Regions from separate parts of the Rhodococcus sp. NPDC057529 genome, predicted to be linked through region 3. Evidence: riboswitches for the same ligand, from Rfam matches in the RefSeq annotation. Region 3 holds a riboswitch; each other region holds the start of a gene.
The links. A riboswitch is a leader RNA that binds a small molecule or an ion and turns the genes downstream of it on or off. The one in region 3 is predicted to bind glycine.

Region 1 (9,979 bases), on a different contig from region 3:
GCCCATCATCCGGATGTACGCCCAGGTGATGGGCAGGATCGACGCGCTGCCGTACGGGGCCGCGGAGATCGGGCCCGCGGTGCCGAGTTCCGGGGCGAGCGGATGTCCGGGCAGGAACGGTGTGAGGTGCGACCGCACACCGATCGGACCGACACCGGGGCCGCCGCCGCCGTGCGGGATGCAGAACGTCTTGTGCAGGTTGAGGTGGCTGACGTCGCCGCCGAACCGTCCGGGCCGGGCCAGACCGACCAGGGCGTTGAGGTTGGCGCCGTCGACGTACACCTGGCCGCCTGCGTCGTGGACGGCGGCGCAGATGTCCGCGATCTCGTGCTCGTACACACCGTGGGTGGACGGGTAGGTGATCATGATCGCCGCGAGGCGCTCGGCGTGGTCGGCGATCTTCGCCCGCAGGTCGTCGAGGTCCACGTCACCGTTCGGGCGGCACGCGACGACCTCGACCCGCATCCCGGCCATGACCGCCGACGCGGCGTTGGTGCCGTGAGCGCTCGACGGGATGAGGCAGGTGTCGCGGTGATCGTCGCCGCGGCTGAGGTGGTAGTTGCGGATCGCGAGCAGCCCGGCGTACTCGCCCTGGCTGCCGGCGTTCGGCTGCAGGCTGACCGCGTCGTAGCCGGTGACCGCGACGAGCCAGTTCTCGAGGTCCTTGATGATGCGGAGAATTCCCGGGGTGTCCCCGGTGGGCGCGAACGGGTGCAGTCCGGCGAAGGCGGGCCAGGTGATCGCTTCCATCTCGGCGGTCGCATTGAGCTTCATCGTGCAGGAACCGAGCGGGATCATGCTGCGGTCGAGGGCGATGTCCTTGTCCGACAATGCCCGCAGGTAGCGCAGCATCGCCGTCTCGGTGCGGTATCGGGTGAACGCCTCGTGCTGCAGGTAGTCGGATCCGCGGAGTTGCGCGTCCGGAACGGACGTGCCCGTCTCGGGGGCCACGGCGCCGTCGCCGCCGAACGCTCCCAGCACGCGGGCGACGTCGTCGTCGGTGGTGGCCTCGTCGCACGCGACGGCGACGTGGTCGGCATCGACGAGCCGCAGGTTGATGCCGGCGTCCTTCGCCTTCGTCACCACGTCCGCGGCCCGGCCGTCGACGCGTACGAGGATCGTGTCGAAGAACTGGTCGTGCACGACGACGACCCCGGTCCTGCGGAGTGCGGCCGCCAGGGAGTGTGCCGTGTTCGCCACGCGCAGGGCGATCGCCTTCAGGCCCTCGGCACCGTGGTAGCTGGCATACATGGCGGCGAGAATCGCCAGCAGCACCTGCGCGGTGCAGATGTTCGAGGTCGCCTTCTCACGGCGAATGTGCTGCTCGCGGGTCTGCAGCGCCAGCCGGTACGCCTTGTCGCCGTCGGCGTCGACGGACACGCCCACCAGACGGCCGGGGAGCTGGCGTGCGTGCTTGGTGTGCACGGCCAGGTAACCGGCGTGCGGGCCACCGAAGCCCATGGGGACACCGAACCGCTGGGTGGTCCCGAAACAGGCGTCGGCCCCGATCTCGCCGGGTGGGGTGAGAAGAGTCAGCGCCAGCAGATCCGCCCCGACCGCGACCAGTGCGCCGCGCTCGTGGGCTGCGGCGATCACGTCGGTGTAGTCGGCGATGCTGCCGGACGCGCCGGGCATCTGCCCGAGGACGCCGAAGAAGTCGCCGTCCGGCAGGCCGGCGGAGAGGTCGGCCACCACGACGTCGATGCCGAGCGGCTCGGCCCGGGTCTCGACGACGGCCAGCGTCTGCGGGAACAGGTCGGCGTCGACGACGAACCGCGGGGACTTGCTCTTGCTCGCCCGGCGCAGCAGCGTCATCGCCTCGGCGGCGGCGGTGGCCTCGTCGAGCATCGACGAGTTCGCGACCTCCATGCCGGTCAGGTCGGCGACCATCGTCTGGAAGTTGAGGAGGGCCTCGAGGCGGCCCTGGCTGATCTCGGGCTGGTACGGCGTGTAGGCCGTGTACCAGGCCGGGTTCTCGATGATGTTCCGAATCAGAACCGGCGGGGTGAGGGTGTCGTAGTAGCCGAGTCCGATCATGGACGTCGCCACGGTGTTCTGCGCGGCGAGTGCGGACAGTTCGGCGAGCGCCTCGTGTTCGGAGACGGGTGCGGGCAGGGCGTCGAGGCCGTCGGCGATGCCGCCCGTGACCCCGTCCAGGATGACGGCGGGAACGGCCTTCGACGCCAGGTCGTCGAGCGAATCCGCGCCGACCAGTTCGAGAATGTGCGCGAGTTCCGCAGCGTTCGGGCCGACATGACGATCGGCGAATGTACGGCTTCCAGCGTCGATCACGACAACTCCCAAGCAGTTCGGAGGATCAGGACACGCCCCGCTCTGCGGAACGCCCCTCCCCCTCTGTCGCCTGCTCGGATCGAGCGCCTGAGAGATTCGGTACCGTCATTCGCGTGCGAGGACAGCCCTTTCCCCGTGGGCGGGTGGGTGCTCCCACCGCTTTCCAGAGGCGTCGGAGCCCGCACGGTCCTGTGTGCCTGAGAGATTGACGGGGAGGTGTTGCTCCTTCGGCGCCCGAACTTCCGCACACACGATGCTGCTGTGCATGCAGTGCCCGGAACTCTCCCGCACGGCGTCGACGCACCGCCAGTCTATGTCACGAGCACAGACAGCGGCGCCACCAGCGCCGGGGTTCCGGGGTTGTGGTCTAGCCCGTCTTGCGGCTCGCGCGGTTCTTGCGCCGCGACGCCAGCTCGTCCTCGGGGCTCTGCTCGCTCTCGCCGCCGTCGGCGCGCTCCGCCGGGAAATCGGCGATGGTGCCGGTCAGTTCGCGCATGGCACCACTGACCGCGATACCGAACACACCCTGCCCGCCCTGGAGCAGATCGACGACCTCCTCGGCGGACGTGCACTCGTAGACCGTGGTCCCGTCCGAGAAAAGTGTGATCTTGGCCAAGTCCCGCACTCCGCGCTTCCGGAGGTGGTCGACGGCCACGCGAATGTTCTGCAAGGATATTCCGGTGTCGAGCAGGCGCTTGACGATCTTGAGAACGAGGATGTCTTTGAACGAGTACAGCCGTTGGCTACCCGACCCGGCCGCGCCGCGGATGGACGGCACCACGAGGGACGTGCGAGCCCAGTAATCGAGCTGACGGTAGGTGATTCCCGCGATCTGGCAGGCGATGGGGACGCGGTATCCGACCAGGTCGTCGGGCACCGAATCGTCCGGGAAGAGACCCGGCTGGATCTCCTCGGAGCTGAATTCGGGCTCGGCAACGTTGTCGCCGGGCGCAAGATTCAGCGCATTCTCCTGCGGCCGATCTCCCACTGACTACTCCCTCTCGCATGTTGCACTGAACCCGACGATCAGTGCGCCTGTGACGCGCGTCGCCAGTGTCCGCGGCAATCCGCAGCACGTCGAGCGGCGCAAGCGCCACCAGTGACATCGAGCAAGCCCGTACCCTGAACCTACTCAGCGTACGCCCGATACAATCTGCAGGGCAGAAAATCACTGCACCGAACGCTATGACTCCGAGGAGACGGGGTCAACGCAACGCGCCGGAAGAACCTCAACCGTTACTGCGCAAGCGGCTCTTCCGTAGGAGAAACTAGCCGTCGGTGGCCTTGAAATCGTCCGGCGACACGGACTCGAGGAATTCCTTGAACTTCTCGACCTCGTCCTCGCGCTCGTCGGGCATGACCAGACCGGCCTCCGTGAGCACCGCTTCCTCGGCGAAGATCGGGACCCCGATGCGCAGTGCGATGGCGATGGAGTCGGACGGGCGGGCCGAGACGCGGGTGTTCTGGTCGAACACCAGGTCGGCATAGAACGTGCCCTCGCGAAGGTCGACGATGCGGACCTCCTTCAGGGTGCGGCCGAACGCTTCGATCAGGTTCTTGATCAGGTCGTGGGTCAGCGGGCGCGCCGGCTCGACACCCTGCTGTTCGAGTGCGATGGCCGTGGCCTCGGTCTGCCCGATCCAGATGGGCAGATACCGCTCGCCGTCGGTTTCCCGCAACAGCAGGACAGGTTGGTTCTGGGGCTGCTCGACACGAACTCCGATCACGTGCATTTCGCTCATCGCGTCTGCCTCCACCCTGCAATGGTCCGTCCGCGGCACACAGTGCCGTACCAGGATTCTATTCGATTCGTGTCTGCTCTTCGACCGTACAGCCGTTCGAGCGCAGCGTCGTTGGGAAGTTCCGAAGCGGGACCACCGGTGAGCTCACCTCACCGATCGAGCGCACCTCGGACCGCCGACTTCACCAGGCAGGTGTGCAACGTCAGAGACAACGCGGCCAGTTCGCGCACCATCTCCTCGGCGCGATCGCGCGCGCCCGCGTCGCGGCCCTTGGCCACGGGCCCGGCGATCTGCGCGACCAATCCGGCCTCGCGGTCTGCGGCCAGCTTGAATGCCCTCAGGTGCCGCACCTCGAGGCCGAACTCGGACATCGCCCTCGCGGTGCGCGCCAGTGTCACCGCGTCCTCGTCGAAGAACCCCGCCGGCCCGGGAACGACCAGGCCGCCCCGGGTCAGCTCGCCGAGGAACTTCTCGTCGATTCCGGCCCGGGAGATCAGATCGTCGCGGCTGATCCGCACCTCGCGGTCGGTGCGGAACTCCTCCGGGGACACTTCGCCCGGGGCCACGGTGAGCGCGCGCGGCCGGCGCGGCGAAGAATCGCCCGCGCCGACCGTGGCCACACCTCTGTCGATGGCCTCGAGCTGCTCTTTGATGACCTTCAGCGGCAGATACTGATCGCGCTGCGCTGTCAGGACGTAGCGCAGTCGTTCAGTGTCGGCGATCGAGAATCGCCGATACCCCGAGGGAGTGCGCTGCGGGCTGATGAGACCCTCTGCTTCGAGGAACCGGATCTTCGAGATCGTCACATCAGGAAAATCGGGGCGCAGTCGATCCAGCACGGAGCCGATCGACATCCCCGAATGCGCCTGCTGCTGCCGCACCGCGGTCATTGGCTACCCGCACCAGCTGACGTCTCACCGATCTGCGACCCACCGGCCGTGGTCCGGGGTCCGGTCAGGAAGACCAGCCGGAACTTGCCGATCTGCACCTCGTCGCCGTTCGCGAGGACTGCCGAGTCGACCGGCTCGCGGTTGACGTACGTGCCGTTGAGGCTGCCGACGTCGACCACCTGGAACTCGTCGTCCTCCTGGCGGAACTCCGCATGACGACGGCTGACCGTCACGTCGTCGAGGAAGATGTCGCTGTCGGGATGCCGTCCTGCGGACGTCGTCGGCTGGTCGAGCAGGAAGCGCGACCCTGCGTTCGGTCCACGCTTGACGACGAGCAGAGCAGAGCCCGCGGGCAGTCCCTCCACACCCGACACCGGAGCCTCCGGAGCCTGGGTTGCCGAGGAGTTGTCGAGCTCATTGAGAAAGTCCGCGCGGAAGACCGACGTGGTTTCCGCCGGCGTCTCCCCATAGACCGCGTCGTTGCCGTTCTCGCTCACCGTTTCTCCTCCTAGTTCGATCATCCAGCAAGATTCGCTGGACTACGCAATGCCACTCGGTACTACATAATTCGGTTCCCGTGCACATTAACTTCTGTGCAAACTCCCACGATCACATTCAAACTACGGACCTGCGCCCCGACACGGCACATGCGTTCAACATTGACCGTACCCTGCGCACGCCGGTGCGTGTAGTGAGACAGGCCGCCAGTACATTACGAACCGGTATTCCGACAGCGGATCTCCCCGGCAACCCCGTTTTCCGGGCTGTCGGCACCTTCCGAAACTATCCGATTACCGCTTCTCGTGTTCGACGGGAAATTATCCTGCCGTGATGTCTGCATACCCGGCGGCGTCCAGCATTTCGGCCAGTGCGGCGTCGAGGGTCGCCTCGTCGTCGACGCCGAGTTCCACCAGCCACCCCTGCCCGTAGGGGGCGGAGTTCACGAGTTCCGGGTTGCCGTCCAGATCAGCGTTGGCGGCAACGACTTTCGCCGTCAGCGGGGCGAAGATGTCGGAGACGCTCTTGGTGGATTCCACCTCGCCGAACGATTCGCCCGCCGTCACGTCCTCGTCGACCGCGGGAAGCTGCACGAACACGACGTCGCCGAGCTGGGACTGCGCGAAATCGGTGATGCCGACGCGTACCGTCGTGGGCCCCGTCCGCTCGACCCACTCGTGTTCGGCGGTGTACCGACGATCGGCGGGGATTTCGAGCTCACTCACAGTGGCGTCCTTTCGATGGCAATCCGCGGGCGGATGCGAAGATCAATTTCCGGGCTGAGCGTATTGGCGAGGTTTCGCCTCCCGCAAGGCGGAGATCGTGACCTGCTGCGATTGTTCGATCGTCAACTGTCCACCGCTGCGCGCGACGGTGTCCACGACCCCGCCGGGAATGTTCAGCGCCGCCGCCAGAGTCGGCGGATCACCGATGGCGACAACTCCGTAGGGGGCGTTCACCTTGCGGCCGTCCACCGACACCCCGCCCGCCGAACCGGACACCCAGGAGTCGACGCCGATCCGGATGGGCGGGCCGTCGGCCCCCTGGATCTGGACGGCCTCGGCGCCGGCGGCGCGCAATTCCTGGACGAGGTCGAGCAGGACCTCGGATCCGACGCCCCTGTTGGGGTCGGTGATGCGCATCGTCACGCCGGGGCCGGTGGCCGGTACGCTCCCGACCTGGATCGACAGGGCCGTCAGCCGGGCCTGCGCCTCGTCGAGTGCCGCCCCGGAACTGCCACTCTGTTGCAGGGTTGCCAAGGTCTGTTCCAGCGATGCGATCTCCTGCCGCAGGGCCGCCTCCCGCTGATTCAGCGTGTCCAGCACGACCAGCAGATCCGCGGGGCTCGCCGAGTCGAGCGTGTCGCCGGACCCGGTGTTCTTCACCTGCGTCACGATCGCGATTCCCAGCCCGCCGAGCAGGAGCGCGGCCAGCAGCGCGAAGACGACGTGGGAGCGCCGCGACGTCGTGGGTTCGTTGCCGTGCAGTTCGTGTCTGCCCTCGTGCCCGCTCACGGTGCGATCACGCCCCGAACAGACGCCGCCGCAGCGCGGCCGCGTTGCCGAAGATGCGGATGCCGAGCACGACGACGATCGCGGTGGACAGTTGGGTTCCGACACCGAGTTGGTCACCGAGCCACACGATCAGCGCCGCGACGAGGACGTTGAACACGAACGAGACGACGAACACCTTCGAGTCGAAGATCTCGTCGAGGTAGGCGCGCAATCCGCCGAACACCGCGTCGAGCGCGGCGACGACGGCGATGGGCAGGTAGGGCTGCACGGCATCGGGCACTTGCGGGCTGAACACCACTCCCAGCACGATCCCCACGATCAGGGCGAGCACCCCGTAGATCGCGGATCCGCCCTTCAGCGCTGCCTTCATTCGTGTGACGCCTCCATCCGACTCCGTCGTTGTCATCGTGTTCCTGCTTCCCGGGCTGCCCGCACTTCCCGCGCCGGCGCGGCGGGCAAGTGGAGGTCGTCGGCCTCCGCGACCGCGAAGCCGATGCCGTACAACTGCGCCACGCTGGACATCCGCAGGTAGGCGTCGCTCACCACGAATCCGGTTTGCATCGGCCCCTGCGGGCCGATGGCGGAGACCACGTACGGCGAGAACACCGGCTGATTGTCCACGAGCATCGCGCCGCCCGCCTGCCGGATCGTCACCGACGGGCCGATCCGCACGTCGCCGACCGCGATGGCCTCGGCTCCGCCCGCCCACAGCGAGTTGACCACCGACTGCAGGTCGCGATCGAGCACCACGGCTTTCCCCCCGACACTGCGCTGGGACGAGTCGGACAGGTTGGGTTTGGCCGCGGGGTCGGTGAGCGTCACCGTCAGTCCGGGACCGTGCACGGCCTCGACCCCGGCGTCCCCCTCGAGCCCGTGTAGCTCGTCGAGCAGTGCGGCACCGCGGGCGTCGCCGGCCAGTGCGGCAGCGCGGGCGTCGTCGGCCTGCGCCGACAACGTGTCCCGGGTTGCCGCGAGGGCGCCCGCCCGGTCCTCCGCGTCCTGCACCTTGCTCAGGAGTTCGGTCCGCACCTGCTCGGTGCCCGGGATGCGTTCGGTGGCCTGGCGGTAGGCGATCGACAGCACCAGGCCCACGAGCAGTGCGCCGATCGCGATCCACACCTGCCGACCGACCCGTGTCTGCCGCGAATGGCCGTGCTCGCGATCCTCGGCCGCGCCCTCGTAGCCGGGGTCCAGATGATCGTTCATCAGAGACTGCAGCAGGGACGGCACCGGATTCCTGCGGACGCCGGACTCGGTTCGTGTCATCAGCGGACCTCGCGTTGGTCGCCGCCCGATCCTCGCGCGGGAGCGGTGCGCGCAACGGCCAGCGCGTTGACGGTGTAGAGCAGCCCGGTCCACACGTACAGCACCGTGCCCCAGACGAGGAGTGCAGCGCCGAGCGGCTCCGCCACGGCGGCGATGCTCCAGTCACCCTGCGCCGCGAGGGTGATCGGCAGTGCGAACATGAGCAGGAACGTGGCCCCCTTGCCGAGGTACATCACGTCGGGGGGTGGCAGTCCGCGCCGCCGGTAGATCAGCAGTGTCAGCGCGAGAACGGCATCGCGGCCGATCAGGATCGCCGCCACCCACCACGGGATGAATCCGCGCACGACGAACGTCACCAGCGTCGTGACGACGTAGAGGCGATCGACGAACGGGTCGAGCAGCGCACCCAGCTTCGACGACTGGTCGAGGATCCGGGCGAGCTTGCCGTCGAGCCAGTCGGTGAAGCCGCTGATCATGAGGATCGCGAGGGCCCACCCGTCGGAGTGCGTGACGAGCAGCAGGTACACGAACAGCGGCACTCCGAGCAGGCGCACCACGCTCAGGAGATTCGGGACGGTCACGATCCGGTCCGACCGCACAGTGTCCCGGTCCACCGAATTCACCAATATCTCCCCAGCGTCGAGTGCGGACCTGTTCTCGGGCGCTCGTCGCACCGCTCTCGCCACTCTTCCACAACCGCGGCCGTGGTCCGTCGATCGTCCCCCGGAGAATCCGTCGGAGCAGGTCAGGACCTTCTCACTTGCCCGCAGCGATGTCCGGTCGTGGCGGGACCGGAACCCGGGCGACAGCGTCCGCGGTCAGGCTTCCCAGGTACAGCCACCCGTCGTGCTCCCGCACACCGGTAACGGGTGCGTAGCTGCCCTTGCCGCCGCGCAGGCTGTGCACGATCTCGCCGCGCCGATCGAGGGCGACCACCCAGCCCGCGTGCACCGGGTTCGGCTGGACGGCATCGGGCAGGTTCGCCGCGACGATGCGCAGCCCGGGGTACGGCGCGAGCAGGTCGAGCAGCCGCATCCGCGGGCTGTAGAGCGCCACCCAGAACAGCCCGTCGCGGGTCTCGGACGTCATGTTGTCCGGGATGCCCGGCAGATTCTCGGCCCACACGGACGTCCGGCCCTGCGACGGCCCGGTCAGGTCGACACGGGAGATCTGGTACGAGCCGGTCTCGGCGACGAGGACGAACGATTCGTCCGAGGCCAGTCCCACGCCGTTGGCGAACTGCAGTCCCTCCGCGAGGAGATCGGTTTCCCCGGTCCGCGGGTCGAGACGCAGCAGGCGGCCGGTCCCTCGGTGTTCGAGAAGGTCGTAACGGTGGTCGGCGATCGTGAAGTGCGCGGAGGAGTCGGTGAAGTACACGACACCGTCGCGGCCGACAGCGGAGTTGTTGCACGCCACGAGCGGGCGCCCGACCGCGATGTCGGCGAGCACGTCGACGCGCCCCTTCTCGTCCACCCTCAGCACGCCGCGCTCGGCGTCGCAGATCAGGTACCGGCCGTCGTCGAGGACCTCGACGCCGAGCGGCCGCCCGCCCGTGTTCGCGAGTTCGGTGGCGTCGCCGCGGCTGTCGAACCGCCAGATCCGGCCGTCGTTGCCTCCGGTGACCACCCGGCCGTCGTGATCGACGGCCACGTCCTCCGGTCCCTCACCGGTGGGCAGGGCCCAGCGGTGCACGCCGTCGAGCACTCCGTTGGGAGCGAGCACTCCGGTGAGCGGAGGGGGCGGAGGGGCGTGCCAGACGACGGGGTCGACGCCGGTG
Region 2 (9,979 bases), on a different contig from region 3:
TGCTCAGCTCACGCGAGAGGATGCTCATGCGTCGACTCCGTTCTTCTCCGCATACTCGGCGGCGGTGAGCAATTCGCCGGCCTCGGACGGCAGGACGGCGAACAGCCAGCCCTCGCCGTAGGGGTCCTTGCTGACCAGTTCCGGGTCGTCGACCACGGCGGTGTTGACGATCGACACGGTGCCGCTGACCGGCGGGTACAGCTCGGACACTGTCTTGGTCGACTCGACCTCGCCGCACGCCTCGCCGAGGGTCACCGTCGATCCCACCGTGGGGAGTTCGAGGTAGACGAGGTCACCGAGGTTGTCGACGGCCACCGCCGTGATGCCCACCCGCACAGGGTCGGCGGGCAGGGCGGCCCCGGGTGCGACGGCGACCCACTCGTGCTCGTCGGTGTAGCTCAGGTTTCCGGGAAGGGAGATCTCGCTCATGGCTTTTCTGGCCTTTCGAAGATGACGCTGGGAACGGGACGGGCCGACGGGGTCGTCAGGACCGCTTGTAGAAGGGGGGCTTGACCACGGTGAAGGGCAACTTGCCGCCGCGAACGTCGACCAGCACCGTCGAGCCGAGTCGGCTGCGTTCGCTGTCGAGGTAGGCCAGCGCGATCGGGTAGCCGAGGGTGGGGGAGAGGATCCCCGAGGTGACCACCCCGATGACGGAATTCGGGTCGTAGGCGTCGTGCACCGCGTACTCCGCCCGCGCCGCCCGCTTGCCGGTGCCGACCAGCCCGACCAGCGTGCGCGACGGTGCCGTGTCGGCGATCTTCGCCAGTGCCTCCGATCCGACGAACTTCTTGTTCAGGCGCACCACCCGCCCGAGACCCGCTTCGAACGGGGTGATGTCGAGACTGAGTTCGTGCCCGTACAGCGCCATCCCGGCCTCGAGCCGCAGCGAGTCCCGGCACGCGAGACCGGCGGGAACCCCACCGGCGCGCACCGTCGGCTCGAGCAGCGCCCGCCACAGCTGGACGGCGTTCTCGTTCGGGACATACAGTTCGAAGCCGTCCTCACCGGTGTATCCGGTGCGTCCCAACAGAACCGGGATCCCGGCGACGGTGGCGGTGGTGGCCGCGTAGTACTTGAGCTCCTGCACGGTGGCCGCCTCCGCGGAGGGGACCAGGGTGAGCAGGATCGCCTCGGCGGCCGGCCCCTGCAGGGCGATCAGAGCGGTCGTCTGCGAGCGATCGGTGACCGCGACGTCGAATCCGGCGGCGCGCTCGGTCAGCTTGGCGAAGACCGTGCCGGCGTTGGACGCGTTCGCGACGACGAGGAACTGGTCGGCGCCGAGCCGGTAGGCGACGAGGTCGTCGATGACGCCGCCGTCGTCGTTGCAGATCAGCGAGTACTTCGCGCGGCCCGGCGCCACTGCGGTGAACTCACCGGCGAGGGCATGGCCGAGGAACGCGGCCGCATCCGGGCCGGTGACGTCGATCTCGCCCATGTGGGACAGGTCGAAGAGGCCGGCCACCGACCTGACCGCGTGGTGTTCGGTCAGGTCGCTGTCGTACTTCAACGGCATCTGCCACCCGGCGAAGTCGGTGAAACTGGCTCCGAGGGAACGGTGCTCGTTTTCGAGGGGAGTAGCGAAACTCATGCGAGGACTTCTTCTCTCGTATCGGTCGATGAGGGGGCTTCGAAAGCGTCGGGTGCGGGGCACGAGCACACCAGGTTGCGGTCGCCGTGTACTCCGTCGATCCGCCGGACCGGCGGGAAGTACTTGTTCTCGCGCAGCGAGGGCACCGGGAAGGCGGCCTCCTGCCGGGTGTAGGGCAGCGTCCACTCGGTGGTGGTGACCTGGGCGGCGGTGTGCGGGGCCTGCCGCAGCGGGCTCGATTCGAGTGGCCAGGTGCCGTCGGCCACCCGCTGGATCTCGGCGTGGATGCCGATCATGGCGTCGATGAACCGGTCGAGTTCCTCGAGGTTTTCCGATTCGGTGGGTTCGACCATCAGGGTCCCGTTGACCGGGAACGACAGGGTGGGGGCGTGGAATCCGTAGTCGATCAGCCGCTTGGCCACGTCTTCGGCGCTCACACCGGTCGCCTTGGTCAGGGCACGCAGATCGAGGATGCATTCGTGGGCGACCAGATTCCCGTCGCCGGTGTAAAGCACCGGGTAGTAGGGAGCGAGCGCGCCCGCGAGGTAGTTGGCCGACAGTACTGCGGTTTCGGTGGCCCGGGTGAGTCCGTCCGGTCCCATCAGTGCGATGTAGGCCCAGGTGATCGGCAGGATGCCGGCGGAGCCGTAGTTCGCCGCGGAGACCGGGGGGCTGGCGGGGTCGGCCGCGAGTGGGTCGGACGGCAGGAACGGGGCCAGATGCTCGCGCACGGCGACCGGGCCGACACCGGGACCGCCACCACCGTGCGGGATGCAGAAGGTCTTGTGCAGGTTCAGGTGTGAGACGTCGCCACCGAACTCGCCCGGCCTGGCCAGGCCGACCAGCGCATTGAGGTTGGCCCCGTCGATGTACACCTGCCCACCGGCGTCGTGGACGAGTTCACACACGGTGCGGACGTCGTTCTCGTAGACCCCGTGGGTGGAGGGGTAGGTGAGCATGATGGCGGCGATCTTGCCGCTGTGCCGGTCGATCTTGGCGCGCAGATCGTCGAGGTCGATGTTGCCGTTGGCGGCCGTCGCCACGACCACCACCTGCATCCCGGCGAGCACCGCGGAGGCTGCGTTGGTGCCGTGCGCGGACTGCGGGATCAGACAGATGGTGCGGTCGGTGTCGCCGTTGGCGGTGTGATAGCCGTGGATGGCGAGCAGACCCGCCAACTCGCCCTGGGAGCCGGCGTTCGGCTGCAGCGAGACCCGGTCATAGCCGGTGATCTCACAGAGCCACCGTTCGAGGTCGTCGGTGAGCTCGCGGTAGCCCTCGGTCTGGTCGGCCGGTGCGAAGGGGTGGATGCCGGCGAACTCCGGCCAGCTGATCGGCTCCATCTCCACCGCGGAGTTGAGCTTCATGGTGCACGAGCCGAGCGGAATCATCGTCCGGTCCAGGGCGAGGTCCTTGTCGGACAACTTGCGCAGGAACCGCTGCATCGCCGCTTCCGAACGGTAGCGCCGGAACACCTCGTGCTGGAGGAAGGTCGAGGTCCGGGTCAGTGTCGGCGGAATGTAGGAGGTGTCGACGGGGGCCAGGGCCGCACCGAAGGCCGCCAGGACCCGCTCGACGATCTCGCCGGTGGTGTGCTCGTCGCAGGACACCCCGACGTGGTCGGCGTCGATGTAGCGCAGGTTGATCCCGTCCGCGTTGGCGGCGCGGACGATGACACCGGCCCGGTGCGGGACGTGGGCGACGACGGTGTCGAAGAAGTTCGAGTGCAGGGTCTCGATGTCCGCGGCGTGCAGTCCGGAGGTCAGGTGCGCGGCGTGCGAGTGCACCCGCCCGGCAATCGCACGCAGTCCCTCGGCGCCGTGATAGGCGGCGTACATCGCGGCCACGTTCGCCAGCAGGGCCTGGGCGGTGCAGATGTTGCTGGTCGCCTTGTCGCGGCGGATGTGCTGCTCGCGAGTCTGCAGCGCCAGCCGGTACGCCGGGGAGCCGTCGGCGTCCTTGGACACCCCGACCAACCGGCCCGGCAGCATGCGTTCGAGACCGCCTCGGACGGAGATGAATCCGGCGTGCGGGCCGCCGAAGAACAGCGGCACACCGAACCGTTGGGCCGACCCGACGGCGATGTCCGCACCCTGCTCGCCCGGGGAGGTGATCAGGGTCAGCGCGAGCAGGTCGGTGGCCACCGTGGTCAGGGCGCCCCGCCGGTGCGCCTCGGCGATCGACTCGCTCAGATCCCGCACCCCGCCGGTGACCGACGGATTCTGGTAGACGACGCCGAAGAACTCCCCGTCGGGCAAGCCGCGGTCCAGATCGGTCACGACCAGCTCGATGCCGACGGCGTCCGCGCGGCCGCGCAGAACGGACAGCGTCTGCGGGAAGCAGCCGGCGTCGACGAGGACCCGGCGCGAGGGGGACTTGTTGGCGCGGCGCATCAGCAGGACGGCCTCGGCGACGGCGGTGGCCTCGTCGAGGAGCGAGGCACCCGCGACCGGGAGGCTGGTGAGCTCTTCGATGACGGTCTGGAAGGTCAGCAGCGCCTCGAGTCGGCCCTGGGAGATTTCCGGCTGGTACGGGGTGTACGAGGTGTACCAGCCCGGCGCCTCGAGGATGTTGCGACGCAGGACGGCGGGAGTGATGGTGTCGTAATAGCCGAGCCCGATCATCTGCACCCGCGGCCGGTTCTTGCCGGCGATCGTCCGCAGGTCGGCCAGCACATCCTGTTCCGCGCGGGCGGAAGGCAGGTTCAGCGGTTGCGCGGTCCGGATCTGGGACGGAACGGCACGCGAGACGAGGGCGTCGAGGGAGTCGTATCCGAGGACCTCGAGCAGTTGCGCGATCTCGGTCTCGGACGGGCCGATGTGCCGGTCTTGGAACGTGGGTGCGATGTCGGGATGGGACACGAAGGACCTCCAATGGTCGGTTCTGCTCGACTCGACGTCGAGCGCAGAGCGCGGCCCTCCCCGATCTGTCCTGTCACCTGAGAGATTGGGCACCCCAACAGTATTGGGGCGCTCTTCACCTTCGGTAAGCGTTCGCGACGCTTTCTCCAGAGTTGCCTCTGCGTGTCAGTACTGGGCCTGAGAGATTCCCGGGGAGGAACTTGCTCCTACGGCGGCCCTGCCTCGGCAGGGCATCTCCTGACACGCATCGAACGGCATGTGCGGTTGTTGTGTGCCCCGCCACTGTACCCAAAATGTTCGGAGTTCCGCACGCCGATTGGTAACAATCGAGAAAACTGCGCGGAATTCCGCTCAATTGGGGCGATCTGTTCTTGTGTTCGCGGGTTCGGTGCGGCACTCTGGGGAGCGAGCGTCGGGCGACCGCCCACGCTGTTCGGCATTCCGATCACCCCGACCCGAGGAATCGCCATGTCAGTGACCAGCGACGGCCGCAAGCTTCTGCGTCTGGAGGTCCGCAACGCTCAGACCCCGGTCGAACGCAAGCCGGCCTGGATGAAAGCCCCCGTTCGTATCGGCGCTCAGTTCCGGGAGATCTCCGCCCTGGTCGAGTCCGCGGACCTGCACACCGTCTGCCGCTCCGCCGGATGCCCGAACATCTTCGAATGCTGGGAGGACCGCGAGGCCACCTTCCTGATCGGCGGAGACCAGTGCACCCGCCGCTGCGACTTCTGTCAGATCGATACCGGCAAGCCGGTCGACCTCGATCGGGACGAGCCGCGGCGTGTGGCCGAATCGGTGCGGACGATGAACCTGAAGTACGCCACGGTGACCGGTGTGGCTCGCGACGATCTTGACGACGGCGGGGCCTGGCTGTACGCAGAAACCGTCCGGATCATCCACGACCTCTGCCCCGGGACCGGGGTCGAACTGCTCATCCCGGACTTCTCCGGAGTGCCGGAGCAGTTGACTCAGGTCTTCGGGGCCCGGCCCGAGGTGCTCGCCCACAACATCGAAACCGTGCCGCGGATCTTCCGCAGAATTCGACCGGGCTTCACTTTCGATCGATCCCTCGACGTGCTCGCCCGCGCGAAAGCCGCGGGCCTGATCACCAAATCCAACCTGATCCTGGGGATGGGTGAACGGCGCGACGAGGTCGACGAAGCCCTCGAGCAACTCCACGCCGCCGGATGCGACCTGGTGACCATCACCCAGTATCTGCGCCCCTCTGCCCGCCACCTTCCTGTCGACAGGTGGGTGCACCCCGATGAGTTCGCCGAACTCGCCACCCACGCAGAAGGACTCGGCTTCGCCGGCGTGATGTCGGGGCCGCTGGTGCGCTCCTCGTATCGCGCCGGTCGCCTGCATGCGGCGGCCGTCGCCGCCCGCCTCACCCCGCAGCCTCCAGCGTCCGGATTGAGCGGACTTCCGATCGAAACTCCGAATGAAACAGCAGTTCGTTCGGAACTCCGATCAAAAGTTGCCGAATACTCTTGATTTGTTCGGTAAACAGGTCTAGCGTTCTTCTCATGACAAGCGCAAGGCGGCCCGGCGCCGCGAGGAGCGAAGCGGCTCCGATCGTCGTGGTCATCGGTACTTTCGACACCAAGGCCGCTGAACTCGGAGCCCTCAGCGATGAGATCGAGCGGCTCGGTGGGATCGCGATCATGCTCGACACCTCGGCTCGGACGGCGCAGCGTCCCTCGGACGCGGTGATCGGCACTCGCCGCTTCATCGACCAGGCGACGGTCGCCGCCGCGGCGGGAAGTTCGATCGCCGCGATCAGCGAACTACCGCGCGGTGAGGCCGTCAGCGCCCTGCGGTCGGGCGTCAGTCGCCTCCTGAGCGCGATGGTCGCCGAAGGCGAGATCGACGGCGCCGTGTGTATGGGAGGGGCCGGAACGCACATCGCCGGCCCTGCCCTGCAGTACCTGCCCTTCGGCTTCCCCAAACTCATCGTCTCGCCGCTGGCCTCGGGAAACCGGACCTTCGACCCCTACGTCGGAATCAGCGACATCGCCGTTCTGCACTCGGTCGCCGACATCATCGGCATCAACTCGGTGACCAGCGAGATCTACCGAAGCGCCGCCGGCTACATCGTCGGTGCCGCGGCCGCCGCCGCGCTCGCCGCCCCGACCGCGGATGCCGGTCAGCGGCCGATCACCGTGGCGGTGTCGATGAACGGCAACACCACCCCCGCGCTCGAGCGTGCCCAGAAACACCTCGAAGGCAAAGGCTTCGGCTTCGTTGCCTTCCACGCCAACGGCACCGGCGGCCGGGCGCTCGAGAACGCCGTCCAAGCGGGACAGGTCGACGCGGTCATCGATTTCACGACCACGGAGCTGAGCGGACACCTCATCGGTGGCCTGATGGATCCCGGTCCCCACCGGATGGAGGCGGCCGGCAAGGCCGGACTCCCTCAGGTGCTCGTTCCGGGCTGCGTCGACTTCATCACCTGCGGCAAGCTGGCCGACACCCAACGACAATTTCCGGGACGCACCTACTTCGGGCACAACCCCGAACTCACGCTGGTGCGGCTGACCACATCCGAAATGATGCGGGTAGCAGAAACATTCGCGGCAAAGGCCAACAACAGTGTCGGCCCGACCCGGGTGTACGTCCCGACCGCGGGCTTGTCGGTGCCCAACGCGCCGGGCCAGGTCTTCTGGGATCCGGAAGCCGATCGCGCCTTCACCACGGTGCTCGAATCGTGCCTCGAGCCGAACATCGAACTGACCAAACTCGACGTTCACATCAACGATCCCGCCTTTATCGACCACATACTTGCAGATTTCGTTCCTCTGCTCGAAAGCCGTGACCGTCACGCACCGTCTGCCGCCCCGGCGGAGGCATCCATCACCACAACCCCGCGCGGTAGCTATGCCCATCGCTAAGGACGGGCCTGATAGCTGCATCCTCAACCATCCGCGAGTGAACACGATCGATCGGAGACACCGATGAAAGCAGTAGTTCTCGAAGCAGAGTGGGCCCCGCGTGCATCTGCACGCATCTCGGACCGCGACGCAGAACGCCAGTGGGCCCGCATCGCCAGCGATGCGTACCGCAACCCGTCGGTCGACCTCCGGACGATCGCCGACCCCGGCGAACCCGGTCCCACCGAGGTCGTCGTCGAGGTCGGTGCCTGCGGGCTGTGCGGCTCGGACGTGCACATGTTCGAGACCGACGACGAGGGGTACATGCTGCTCCCGTACCACCTCAAGGCCCCGGTCATCACCGGCCACGAGTTCGCCGGCAAGATCGTCGCCGCCGGTAAGGACGTCACCGAGCTGCGTGTCGGCGGACTCGTGGCCGTCGAGGAAATCCAGTGGTGCGGCAACTGCCGCGAATGTCGCGGCGGGTACTGGAACCAGTGCCGCAACATCGAAGACCTCGGCTTCACCGTCAACGGCGGCTTCGCCCAGTACGTCAAGGTGGACGCCCGGTTCTGCTGGCCCCTCGACGCGGTCCTCGACCGATACGGCGACGAGGAAACCACCCTCGAGGTCGGCGCCCTCACCGAACCGACCAGCGTCGCGTACGAGGGCATGTTCACCCGCGGCGGCGGCTTCAAGCCCGGTGGTGCGGTGACGGTGTTCGGCGGCGGACCCATCGGGCTGGCCTCGGTCGCACTCGCACAAGCCGCCGGCGCCTCGAAGATCTTCCTCGTCGAGCCCATCGCCGAGCGTCGCGAACTCGCCCTCAAGCTCGGAGCGACGCACGCCATCGACCCGATCAACGAGGACGCCGCCGACGCGGTGCTCACCGAAACCCGCGGAAACGGCTCGGCGATGGTCGTCGAGGCCAGCGGAAACACCAAGGCCGTGATGCGCGGCGTCGAAGACACCCTCGGAGTCGGCGGCAAGGTCATCGTCGCCGGCATGGACGCCAACGCGGCACAGATCAACCTCATCAACATCCAGCTCAAGGCCGGCTCCTTCTACGGAACCGTCGGACACTCCGGAACCTGGGACTTCCCGAACGTCATCAACCTGATGGCCGCCGGGCGAATCAACATGGAGCACGCCATCACCCGCCGATTCCCCCTCGCCGGGCTGGTCGACGCCATCGACGAAACCAAGGCACGCGGCAACGGAAAGATTCTGGTCAAGCCGCAGCTCTGACCACCACCAACACCTGTATCGAACACCCTAGAAAGGCCTCTCCCATGACCGAACTGCACTCGCGCCTGATCACCGACCTCGCACCGCCGGACATCCAGGAATACCTCAAGACCGACGACACCATCCTCATCCCGATGGGCGCGGTCGAGATGCACGGCTACCACCTGCCCATCGGCACCGACATCTACAACGCCATGGAGGTCTCCAAGCGCGCAGCCGAGAAGGCCGGCGTGCTCTACGGCCCGCCGATCTGGACCGGCTACAGCCCGCACCACCTCCGCGAAGCCGAGAACGGCATGGGCACCATCACCTTCCGTGGAGACACCGTCCGCGGCATCATCTACGACACCGCCCGCTCGCTGATCCACCACGGCTTCAACCGCATCATCTTCGTCAACGGCCACACCTCCAACACCAAGGTCACCGACGAGGTCTTCCGTACCCTGCGGTACGAGACAGGTGCACTGCTCGGCATGTTCAAGCCCTACGGTGAGCGCTACCTCGGCATCATCGAAGACCTGATGGAGAACACCGCAGAGGAGACCGCCGGCTGGCACGCCAGCGAGCAGGAAACGTCGATCATGATGGCGTACAAGCGCGACAACGTGAAGCTCGACCGCGGCCTCGACACCCGCGCGCAGGCCCCCGAATGGCTGCCCGAGTCCTTCAAGAAGGTCGACGCCAGCCCCGACGTCGAGTTCCAGGGCTACGAGTACTTCTACTTCCCGATGGAGCACCAGGAGATGGCCCCGCACGGCGTCATCGGCAACCCCTTCCGTGCCACCGCGGAGAAGGGCGAACAGATCTTCGACCGGTTCTCCCAGCACCTCGCCGACGCCGTCGGTGAGCTCAAGAAGGTCAAGGTCGACATCACCCAGCGTGAGTACATCCTGAAGGCCTGACCCCGCCCCACCCCCTACACCAGCGGCCGCCCCACGCCGATCCCTCGGCCGGTCCGGACTCCCTGGTGTAGGGGCGAGCCCCTCGCGGCTCGGAACCCAAGCTTCCGGGTAGGGCGATGTCTTCCACTCGCCCTACCCGGGTATCCACCTCCCCCCAGTGGCCGAGATTCCGAACAAGTTCACAGAGAGCTATCGGTCGCTCCCGACCGTCGACGGGCAAATTGCCACCTTTGAGTTGTTCACTCCCATAAGGATTCGGTCGGAATAGACACCGAACGGGATCGAAACGGCGTGTGCGCGATGTTCGCCAAACCGAACACCCCGACGTAGACTGGACTCGGCCCGAAGTAACCTTCGGCACGGTGAGGAAGCCCGGCCGATACCGCGCAGGGGCGCTGTTCACCGGCCCGGCTTCAGACGAGATGGAGGAAGAGATGACGGACGTGACGGATGATCCGGCGGATGTGGGTTCGATCGGTGACAGGCTGCGAGCGCTGCGCACAGAGC
Region 3 (9,979 bases):
TCGTCGCCGTGTCCTTCCTGCTCGCCGGAATCGCCGTGTCGCGACTGCGATTCGAGAAGACCGGCGGCTCCGCCACCCGTGAGTGGTTAACGAGTGCAGAGACTCGCTAACCACTCACGGGCCCGGAGGGCCTAGGCGTGGACATGCAGCGGTTTGCCGGCCACCGCCAGCAGTGCCTCGCCGAGGGCCTCGCCCTGGGTGGGGTGGGCGTGCACGAACTTCGCCGCCTGGGCGGAGTCGACCCCGAAGTTGTACAGCAGCTGCGCCTCGCCGATCAGTTCGCCGACGCGGTCGCCGACCATGTGCACACCGACCACGACGCCGTCCGGCGTCACCACGAGTTTGACCGCCCCCGACGTCCCGAGGATCTGGCTCTTGCCGTTGCCGGCGAGGTCGTAGACGACCGTCCGGACGTTCTCGCCGAACTTCTCCCGCGCCGCGGTCTCGGTCAACCCGACCGACGCGACCTCGGGGTGGGAGTACGTGACGCGGGGAATGCCGGTCTCGTCGATGACGTCCGGACGGAGTCCGGACATCTCCTCCGCCACGAAGATGCCCTGCTGGAACCCGCGGTGCGCGAGTTGGAGGCCGGGCACGATGTCGCCGACCGCGAAGACATTCGGCACCGTGGTGCGCAGCCGGTCGCTGGTGACCACGAATCCCCGGTCGAGGACGACGCCGGTCTCCTCGTACCCCATCGAGGCGGTATTCGGACCGCGGCCCACCGCGACCAGCACGACGTCGGCGTCGAGCACATCGCCGGAGTCGAGGGTGACGGTCACGGCGTCTTCGTCCTGCGCCACCTCGGTGACCCGCACCCCGGTCTTCGCAGCGATCTTGCGACGACGGAACGCCCGTTCGAGATATTTGGAGACCGTCTCGTCTTCGTTCGGCACCAGTCTGGGCATCGCCTCGACGATCGTCACCGACGCGCCGAACGACGCCCACACACTGGCGAATTCGACTCCGATGACGCCGCCGCCGAGGATGATCGCCTTCTTCGGGACCGTCGGCAGCACGAGCGCCTGCTCGCTGGTGACGACCCTGCCGCCGATGCTGATGCCCGGCAACGTCTTCGGGGACGAGCCCGTCGCCAGTACGACGGCGGCGCCGGTGATCAGCTCGCCGTCGACCTCGACACCGTTGGGTCCGACCAGCCGTCCGCGACCGTTGACGACGGTGATGCCGTGGGAGTCGACGAGGCCCTGCAGGCCCTTGTGCAGGCGGGTCACGACGGTGTTCCGGTAGCTCAGTACCTTCTCGAGGTCGACCCCGCCGAACGTGACGTCGACCCCGAACCGCGAGGCGGTGCGGGCATTGTCGGCGACCTCGGCGGAATGCAGCAGCGCCTTGGTCGGAATGCACCCCTGGTGCAGGCAGGTGCCGCCGAGTTCGTTCTCTTCGATCAGAATGACCGAACGGCCCAGTTCGGCCGAACGGATCGCGGCCGCATAGCCGCCGGAACCGCCGCCGAGGATGACGACATCTGCAGATCGGGACATGGGAACTCCTTGAGGGAACGGAAAGGGAATCGACATCAGAGTGCAGCGGTCGCGGCGACCGCTTCGGCGTGCAGGCGGCCCGCCCGGTAGGACGACCGCACGAGCGGCCCGGACAGAACGCCGAGGAATCCGATCTCGCGGGCGACCCCGTCGAGCATCACGAACTCCTCCGGTTTCGCCCACCGCTCCACCGGATGATGCCGGGCCGAGGGCCGCAGGTACTGGGTGATCGTGACCAATTGGCAGCCGGCGGCATGCAGGTCCCGGAGTGCCTGGATCACCTCGTCCGTGGTCTCCCCCATCCCGAGGATCAGGTTCGACTTGGTGATCAGGCCGTCCTCCCTGGCCCGCGTGATGACGTCGAGGGAACGCTCGTAGGTGAAGGCAGGCCGGATGCGACGGAAGATCCGGGGAACGGTCTCCACATTGTGCGCGAGTACCTCCGGGCGGGTGTCGAACACTTCGCGCAGCTGTGCGGCGTCGGCGTTGAAATCCGGGATCAGCAGTTCGACCCCGGTGCCCGGGCACAGTTCGTGAATCTGCCGGACCGTCTCGGCGTACAGCCAGGCGCCGCCGTCGGGCAGATCGTCGCGCGCCACGCCGGTGACGGTGGCGTACCGGAGGCCCATGGTCTGCACCGATTCCGCGACCCGCCGGGGTTCTCCCCGGTCGAGGGCCGCGGGACGGCCGGTGTCGATCTGGCAGAAGTCGCACCGCCGGGTGCATTGGCTACCGCCGATGAGGAACGTGGCCTCACGGTCCTCCCAGCATTCGAAGATGTTGGGACATCCGGCTTCCTGACACACGGTGTTCAGGCTCTCGCGTTCGACGAGGGCGGCGAGATCACGGTATTCGGGGCCGGTCCGCATCTGCACCTTCATCCACGACGGTTTGCGTTCGACCGGGGTCTGGGCGTTGCGGACTTCGAGGCGGAGCAGGCGGCGGCCCTCAGGGTGCGCAGTCATGTAGGGAACTCCTATGACCGGACGAAACCGGTCGGTTTGCGAATCCCTCGGGCAGCGCGGCACCGGGGAACAGTAAGTGGGAGGGCGAGCACACGACGACAACCGTTGCACTCGAGGCTGTCTGGGCTCTCACCGATCGGCGTGTGCGGTCACGTCCGAGCGAGGATCACTCGAGGATGCCAAACGACGAGGCGTTTTGGCAACATCGTCGCCCGCTCGGCGACCGGGACGGAGCCTGGGGAGACAAACCCGTCACGCCTGTGTACTGTTTGGCCAACCACAACTGAATACGCCGTTGACGCGCAGCGGGAGAACCTCCTTGTCGGAGGCGCCGTAGGAGCAACTTCCTCCCCGGGAATCTCTCAGGCCCCAGTACCGCAGCGTAGAGGCAACTCTGGAGAACAGAATCGGCCGCAGGCCGGTACTTACCGAAGGTGAAGAGCACGCCGCGCATGCGGTGCGCCCAAACTCTCAGGTTTCAGGACAGAGCGGGGAGGTGCCCCCTTGTCGATGTCCGGTGCGGTCCGGACTCAACGAAACCGGAGTCACCTCGTGCCAGTCGAATCCCGCCACGCGCATCGCAGCGCGCCTCTCACCAGCGATTTTCCGTCACGCCACATCGGCCCCGACGCTTCCGCCACCCAGCGCATGCTCGGCGCCCTCGGTTACGACACGCTCGATCAGCTCGTCGATGCCGCGGTGCCTGATCAGATCCGCAGCTCGGAGGCCATGGACCTGCCGGTGGCACGGTCGGAGCAGCAGGTGCTGTCCGACCTGCGCACGCTGTCGGAGCGCAACGAGACCCGCGTCCAGATGATTGGCCTCGGTTACCACGACACCATCACGCCCGCAGTTCTGCGCCGCAACATGCTCGAGTCGCCGGCCTGGTACACCGCGTACACGCCGTATCAGCCGGAGATTTCCCAGGGCAGGCTCGAGGCGCTGCTGACGTTCCAGACGGTCATCGAAGACCTGGCGGCGCTGCCCCTCGCCGGTGCGTCCCTGCTGGACGAGGCCACCGCGGTGATGGAAGCGGTGCTGCTGATGCGGCGCGCGAACAAGGCGAAGTCGGGGACCAACCGGGTCGTCGTCGACGCCGACTGTCTGCCGCAAACCCTCGCGGTGGTGTGCGGCCGGGCCAAGTCGGTGGGCATCGACGTCGAGGTGGCCGAGCTGACCGATGGACTTCCGGACGGTGACCTGTTCGGCGTCGTGTTCCAGGCGCCCGGCGCCAGCGGCCACGTGCGCGACCTGGCCCCGCTCATTGCCGCCGCCCAGGAGCGCGGCGCGCTGACCACGGTCGCGGCCGACCTGCTGTCGCTGACGCTGCTGACGCCGCCCGGCGAGCAGGGCGCCGACATCGCGGTGGGATCCGCCCAGCGTTTCGGTGTGCCGCTGTTCTTCGGCGGGCCGCACGCCGGGTACATGGCCGTGCGCGGCGGACTCGAGCGGATGCTCCCCGGCCGGCTCGTCGGAGTGTCCGTCGACGTCGACGGGAAGACGGCCTACCGGCTGGCGCTGCAGACCCGCGAACAGCACATCCGGCGCGACAAGGCGACTAGCAACATCTGCACCGCGCAGGCGCTCCTCGCGAACGTCGCCGCCATGTACGCCGCCTATCACGGCCCGGAAGGGCTGCGTGCCATCGCGACTCGGGTCCACGGACATGCCACGTCCGTCGCGGGCGGCCTCCGCACGGCGGGACACTCGGTGGTCCACGACAGCTTCTTCGACACCGTGCTGGTGCACGTTCCGGCCGGGGCGCGCGACGTCGTCGACCGCGCCGACCGCGCCGGCATCAACCTGAGGCTGGTCGACGCGGACCACGTCGCGGTCGCCTGCGACGAGTGCACCACCGACGAGATCGTGGACCGCGTCCTCGCCGCGTTCGGCGCGCGAGCCCAGGCGGGAACCGTCTCCGCGCTGCCGCAGTCGCTACTGCGCACGTCGAACTACCTGCAGCACCCCGTGTTCCACGAGCACCGGTCCGAGACGGCGATGCTGCGCTTCCTGCGCGCCCTGTCGGACAAGGACCTCGCGCTCGACCGCACCATGATCCCGCTCGGCTCGTGCACGATGAAGCTCAACTCCGCCGTGGAGATGGAGCCGATCAGCTGGCCCGGGTTCGCGTCCATCCACCCGTACGCCCCGGTCGAACAGACCAGCGGCTACCTGCAGCTCATCCGCGGCCTCGAGCGGTGGCTGGGTGAGATCACCGGATACGACCGGGTGTCGTTGCAGCCCAACGCCGGATCGCAGGGCGAACTGGCCGGGCTGCTGGCCATCAACGGCTACCACGACAGCCGCGGCGACCACGGACGCGACATCTGCCTGATCCCGCAGTCCGCGCACGGCACCAACGCCGCGTCCGCGGTGCTGGCGGGCATGCGGGTGGTCGTGGTCGCGACCGCGGAGAACGGCAACATCGATCTCGATGACCTGCGCGCGAAGATCGCCGCGCACGAGGGCACGATCGCCGCGATCATGCTCACCTACCCGTCCACCCACGGCGTGTACGAGAACGACGTGCGGACGGTGTGCGATCTCGTGCACGAGGCCGGCGGCCAGGTGTACGTCGACGGCGCCAACCTCAACGCGCTCGTCGGCCTGGCCCAGCCAGGGAAGTTCGGCGGCGACGTGTCGCACCTGAACCTGCACAAGACGTTCTGCATCCCGCACGGCGGCGGCGGCCCCGGTGTCGGACCGGTCGCGGTGCGCAAGCATCTGGCGCCGTTCCTGCCCGGCAACCCGCTCGGCGGAGACCAACTCGGCACTCCGGTATCGGCGGCGAACTACGGCTCCGCCGGCATCCTGCCCATCACGTGGGCGTACATCGCGCTGATGGGCCCGGACGGGCTGACGGAGGCCACCAAGTCCGCGGTGCTGGCCGCCAACTACGTCGCGAAGTCGCTCGACGCACACTTCCCCGTCCTGTACACCGGGCCCTCGGGTCTGGTGGCGCACGAATGCATCCTGGACCTGCGACCCGTCACGAAGGCCACCGGCGTGACCGCCGAGGACGTGGCAAAGCGGTTGATCGACTACGGTTTCCACGCCCCCACCCTGTCGTTCCCCGTCAGCGGCACCCTGATGGTGGAGCCCACCGAATCCGAGGACCTGGCCGAACTCGACCGCTTCATCGAGGCGATGACCTCCATCCGCCGCGAAATCGACCTGGTCGGCGAGGGCGTGTGGCCGCTCGAACGCAGCCCGCTGCGTCAGGCCCCGCACACCGCGGATCAGGTCACCGCCGACGACTGGGATCTGCCCTACCCGCGGCACCTGGCCGCCTTCCCCGTCGCGTCGCTGCGGGCCGGCAAGTACTGGCCGCCAGTGCGCCGCATCGACGGCGTGCACGGCGACCGCAACCTCGTGTGCTCGTGCCCCGCGCCCGAGGCCTTCGAGAACACCACCGACATTGATTCCCCGGCCCTCGAGGAGGCCTTCGCATGACCGTCACCACGACACCCGCGTCCCCACTCCTGGACGAGCACGGCGCTCTCGGAGCGCATTTCACCGACTTCGCGGGCTGGCAGATGCCGCTGAAATACGACAGCGAACTCGCCGAACACCACGCCGTCCGCACGTCCGCCGGACTGTTCGACCTCTCGCACATGGGTGAGATCGCCGTCACCGGAACGGAATCCGGCGCACTGCTGGACTACGCGCTGGCCGGCGAGCTGTCGAAGATCGGTGTCGGGCGGGCCAAGTACTCGCTCCTGTGCAACGCGGACGGCGGCGTGATCGACGATCTCGTCGTCTACCGACTCGCCAACGAGCACTTCCTGGTGGTCGCGAACGCTGCGAACGCCCCGGCCGTGTACCGCGAACTGGCGGCGCGCGCCGACGGTTTCTCGGCGAACGTCGACGACCAGTCCGCGGAGACCGCGCTGATCGCCGTGCAGGGACCGGCGGCCCAGGACATCGTGCAGTCCCTCGTCCCCGCCCCGCAGGTGGAGACCGTCGCGGAACTGAAGTACTACGCGGTCACCCGCGCGGTCGTCGCCGGCATCGACGTCCTCCTGGCCCGCACCGGCTACACCGGCGAGGACGGCTTCGAACTGTACGTGCCGAACGCGCAGTCCGTGGCGTTGTGGCGTGCACTGCTGGCCGCCACCACGGAGCGGGACGGCGTCCCCGCGGGTCTCGCGTGCCGCGACACCCTGCGGCTCGAGGCCGGAATGGCGCTGTACGGGCACGAACTGACCCTCGACACGAACCCGTACGAGGCCGGCCTCGGCAAGGTGGTCCGGCTGAACAAGGCGTTCGTCGGCCGCGACGCCCTGCAGACGTTGTCGGAGCAGGCCCCGCAGCGGGTGCTCGTCGGTCTCGCAGGCACCGGACGCCGCGCCGCCCGCGCCGAATACACCGTTCACGACGCGACCGGCGGAGCGGCCGTCGGCACGATCACGTCCGGCGCCCTGTCCCCGACGCTGGGACATCCGATCGCGCTGGCGTTCGTCGACATCGCGTTCCGTGAGCCCGGCACCGAGCTGACCGTCGACATCCGCGGCAAGAAGGAACCGTTCGTGGTCACCGCATCGCCGTTCTACCGCCGTTCCTGAACCCTCCCACTCCCTTCGGCCCCGAAAAAGGTACCGCCATGTCTTCAGCAGCCTTCCCCGACGACCGCAGCTACACCGACGACCACGAATGGGTCCTGATCGAACCGGGCGCCGAGCTGCCCGACGAGCCCGTCCGCGTCGGCATCACGTCCGTCGCCGTCAACTCGCTCGGCGAACTCGTCTTCGTCGATCTGCCCGAGGTCGGGACGACCATCGTCGCCGGCGAATCGTGCGGCGAGGTCGAGTCCACCAAGACCGTCTCCGAGCTGTACCCGCCGGTGAGCGGCCGGGTGACCCTGATCAACACTGCCGCCGTCGACGACCCCGGCCTGGTCACCTCCGACCCGTACGGGGAGGGCTGGCTGTTCGCCGTCCAGCCGTCCGCGGCCGGCGAGCTCCTCACCGCCGCCGAGTACGCCGAGAAGAACGGAGCGAACGCATGAGCGTCCTCAGCCGTGACCTTGCGGACTTCGACCCGGCCGTCGCCGCGCTGATCGGTAAGGAACTCGACCGTCAGCGCACCGGCCTGGAGATGATCGCGTCGGAGAACCACGCGCCGCTCGCGGTCATGCAGGCGCAGGGCTCGGTGCTGACCAACAAGTACGCGGAAGGCTACCCGGGGCGCCGCTACTACGGCGGCTGCGAGCACGTCGACTCGATCGAGCAGCTCGCCATCGACCGCGTCAAGGCCCTGTTCGCCGCGGAATACGCCAACGTGCAACCGCATTCCGGCGCCACCGCGAACGCGTCGGTGATGCACGCGCTGATCAAGCCGGGCGACACCATCCTCGGCCTGTCCCTCGCCGACGGCGGCCACCTCACCCACGGCATGCGGCTGAACTTCTCCGGCAAGCTCTACAACGTGGCCGCGTACGGGGTGTCCGAGAAGGACTATCTCATCGACATGGACGAGGTCGCGAAGGCCGCGCGTGAGCACCGGCCGCAGCTGATCATCGCCGGCTGGTCGGCCTACCCGCGTCAGTTGGACTTCGCCCGGTTCCGGGAGATCGCGGACGAGGTCGGCGCCTACCTGATGGTCGACATGGCCCACTTCGCCGGCCTCGTGGCCACCGGATATCACCCGTCCCCGGTGCCGCACGCGCACGTCGTGACGTCGACGACGCACAAGACGCTCGGCGGGCCCCGCGGGGGGATCATCCTGACCAATGACGCGGCCATCGCGAAGAAGATCAATTCGGCGGTCTTCCCCGGCCAGCAGGGCGGCCCGCTCGAGCACGTGATCGCCGGTAAGGCAACGGCATTCAAGATGGCCGCCGAACCCGAGTTCGCGGAACGCCAGGAACGCTGCCTCGACGGGGCGAAGGTACTCGCCGAGCGCCTCAGCCGCCCCGATGTCAAGGAAGCCGGAATCAGCGTCCTCACCGGAGGCACGGACGTGCACCTCGTCCTCGTCGACCTCCGGGACGCCGACATCGACGGGCAGCAGGCCGAGGACCGCCTCGACGCGATCGGAATCACCGTCAACCGCAACGCCGTTCCGTTCGACCCGCGGCCGCCGATGGTGACGTCCGGCCTGCGCATCGGCACGCCGGCACTCGCGGCGCGCGGTTTCGGCCGGGACGACTTCGTGACGGTCGCCGACCTGATCGCCCGGGCCCTCGTCGCCGCCGAAGGTGCCGACACGTCGGCACTCGCGGCCCAGGTGCGTGCGCTCGCCGACAAATACCCTCTCTACCCGGAGCTGTAGGGATGACCATCAGCGTCTTCGACCTCTTCTCCGTCGGCATCGGCCCCTCCAGTTCACACACGGTCGGGCCGATGCGGGCGGCGGGGACGTTCGTCGACGACCTCGGCGCACTCGGCTACCTCGGGGACGTCGCCGGTGTCCGTGTCGACCTGTACGGTTCGCTGGCGGCAACCGGCGCGGGGCACGGAACCATGTCGGCGATCCTCCTCGGTCTCGAGGGGTATCGGCCGGAGACCATCGCCACCGACGAGATGGAGACGCGGCTCGCTGCGGTGCGAGCGAGTCGGCGGATCCGCGTCGCCGGAACGGTCGACATCCCGCTCGCCGAGGACGAGATGGTGCTGCATCCGTTGACGGTGCTGGATTTTCACCCCAACGGCATGACGCTCACCGCCACCGGGGCGGACGGTCGCGAACTGCACGCGCAGACGTACTTCTCGATCGGCGGCGGGTTCGTCGTCACCGGCGCCGAACCGGCGGTGTCCGTCGGCGCCGGTGCGAACTCGTTGTCGTTCGGGTCGGCGCGCGAATTGCTCGAACTCAGCGAGCACTACGGACTCGGCATCAGCGAGGTGATGCTCGAGCACGAACGGGCTCTGCGGCCCGAGTCGGAGGTCCGGGCGCGACTGCTGCACATCCGGGACGTGATGGTCGAGTGTCAGCAACGCGGAATCAGCAGGGACGGGTACCTGCCCGGCAATCTGCAGGTGCGCCGACGCGCCCGCGGCTGGTACGAGCGACTGAACGCGGAAGACCCCCACCGTGATCCTGCGTTCGCCGAGGACTGGGTGAATCTGGTGGCCCTCGCCGTCAACGAGGAGAACGCGTCCGGTGGGCGGATCGTGACCGCCCCCACCAACGGCGCGGCCGGCATCATCCCGGCGGTGCTGCACTTCGCACTGCATTACACCCCGGCGGGGAAGGCGGATCCGGACGGCACGTCGGTGCGATTCCTGTTGGCGGCAGGCGCAATCGGATCCCTGTACAAGGAGCGGGCCTCGATCTCCGGGGCCGAGGTGGGCTGCCAGGGCGAGGTCGGCTCCGCGGCGTCGATGGCCGCCGCCGGTCTCGCCGAGATCCTCGGCGGCACCCCCGCTCAGGTGGAGAACTCGGCGGAGATCGCGATGGAACACAGTCTCGGTCTGACGTGCGATCCCATCGGGGGGCTGGTGCAGATTCCGTGCATCGAGCGCAACGCCATCTCGGCGGGCAAGGCGATCAACGCCGCCCGGATGGCAC

Region 1: it holds a riboswitch for glycine, as region 3 does, so the genes downstream of both, gcvP (aminomethyl-transferring glycine dehydrogenase) here and gcvP (aminomethyl-transferring glycine dehydrogenase) in region 3, are expected to answer to the same signal.
Region 2: it holds a riboswitch for glycine, as region 3 does, so the genes downstream of both, gcvP (aminomethyl-transferring glycine dehydrogenase) here and gcvP (aminomethyl-transferring glycine dehydrogenase) in region 3, are expected to answer to the same signal.

Annotation. Positions count from the first base shown of each region.
Region 1 is NZ_JBHVEY010000042.1:23,781-33,759, reverse strand. It holds gene gcvP (aminomethyl-transferring glycine dehydrogenase) at 1-2,292, opposite strand, end outside; glycine riboswitch at 2,467-2,590, opposite strand; gene ACFU5V_RS41220 (MerR family transcriptional regulator) at 2,660-3,280, opposite strand; gene ACFU5V_RS41215 (bifunctional nuclease family protein) at 3,561-4,034, opposite strand; gene ACFU5V_RS41210 (MerR family transcriptional regulator) at 4,184-4,924, opposite strand; gene ACFU5V_RS41205 (FHA domain-containing protein) at 4,921-5,445, opposite strand; gene gcvH (glycine cleavage system protein GcvH) at 5,743-6,147, opposite strand; gene ACFU5V_RS41195 (DUF881 domain-containing protein) at 6,190-6,936, opposite strand; gene ACFU5V_RS41190 (small basic family protein) at 6,944-7,306, opposite strand; gene ACFU5V_RS41185 (DUF881 domain-containing protein) at 7,339-8,202, opposite strand; gene ACFU5V_RS41180 (CDP-alcohol phosphatidyltransferase family protein) at 8,202-8,825, opposite strand; gene ACFU5V_RS41175 (SMP-30/gluconolactonase/LRE family protein) at 8,959-9,979, opposite strand, start outside.
Region 2 is NZ_JBHVEY010000013.1:115,945-125,923, reverse strand. It holds gene glyA (serine hydroxymethyltransferase) at 1-28, opposite strand, end outside; gene gcvH (glycine cleavage system protein GcvH) at 25-429, opposite strand; gene gcvT (glycine cleavage system aminomethyltransferase GcvT) at 485-1,591, opposite strand; gene gcvP (aminomethyl-transferring glycine dehydrogenase) at 1,588-4,452, opposite strand; glycine riboswitch at 4,609-4,702, opposite strand; gene lipA (lipoyl synthase) at 4,921-5,946, shown strand; gene ACFU5V_RS25160 (Tm-1-like ATP-binding domain-containing protein) at 5,979-7,343, shown strand; gene iolM (scyllo-inosose 3-dehydrogenase) at 7,407-8,570, shown strand; gene ACFU5V_RS25150 (creatininase family protein) at 8,615-9,472, shown strand; gene ACFU5V_RS25145 (helix-turn-helix domain-containing protein) at 9,835-9,979, shown strand, end outside.
Region 3 is NZ_JBHVEY010000003.1:517,846-527,824, reverse strand. It holds gene ACFU5V_RS08340 (MFS transporter) at 1-110, shown strand, start outside; gene lpdA (dihydrolipoyl dehydrogenase) at 132-1,502, opposite strand; gene lipA (lipoyl synthase) at 1,538-2,467, opposite strand; glycine riboswitch at 2,764-2,855, shown strand; gene gcvP (aminomethyl-transferring glycine dehydrogenase) at 2,978-5,920, shown strand; gene gcvT (glycine cleavage system aminomethyltransferase GcvT) at 5,917-7,032, shown strand; gene gcvH (glycine cleavage system protein GcvH) at 7,071-7,475, shown strand; gene glyA (serine hydroxymethyltransferase) at 7,472-8,740, shown strand; gene ACFU5V_RS08305 (L-serine ammonia-lyase) at 8,743-9,979, shown strand, end outside.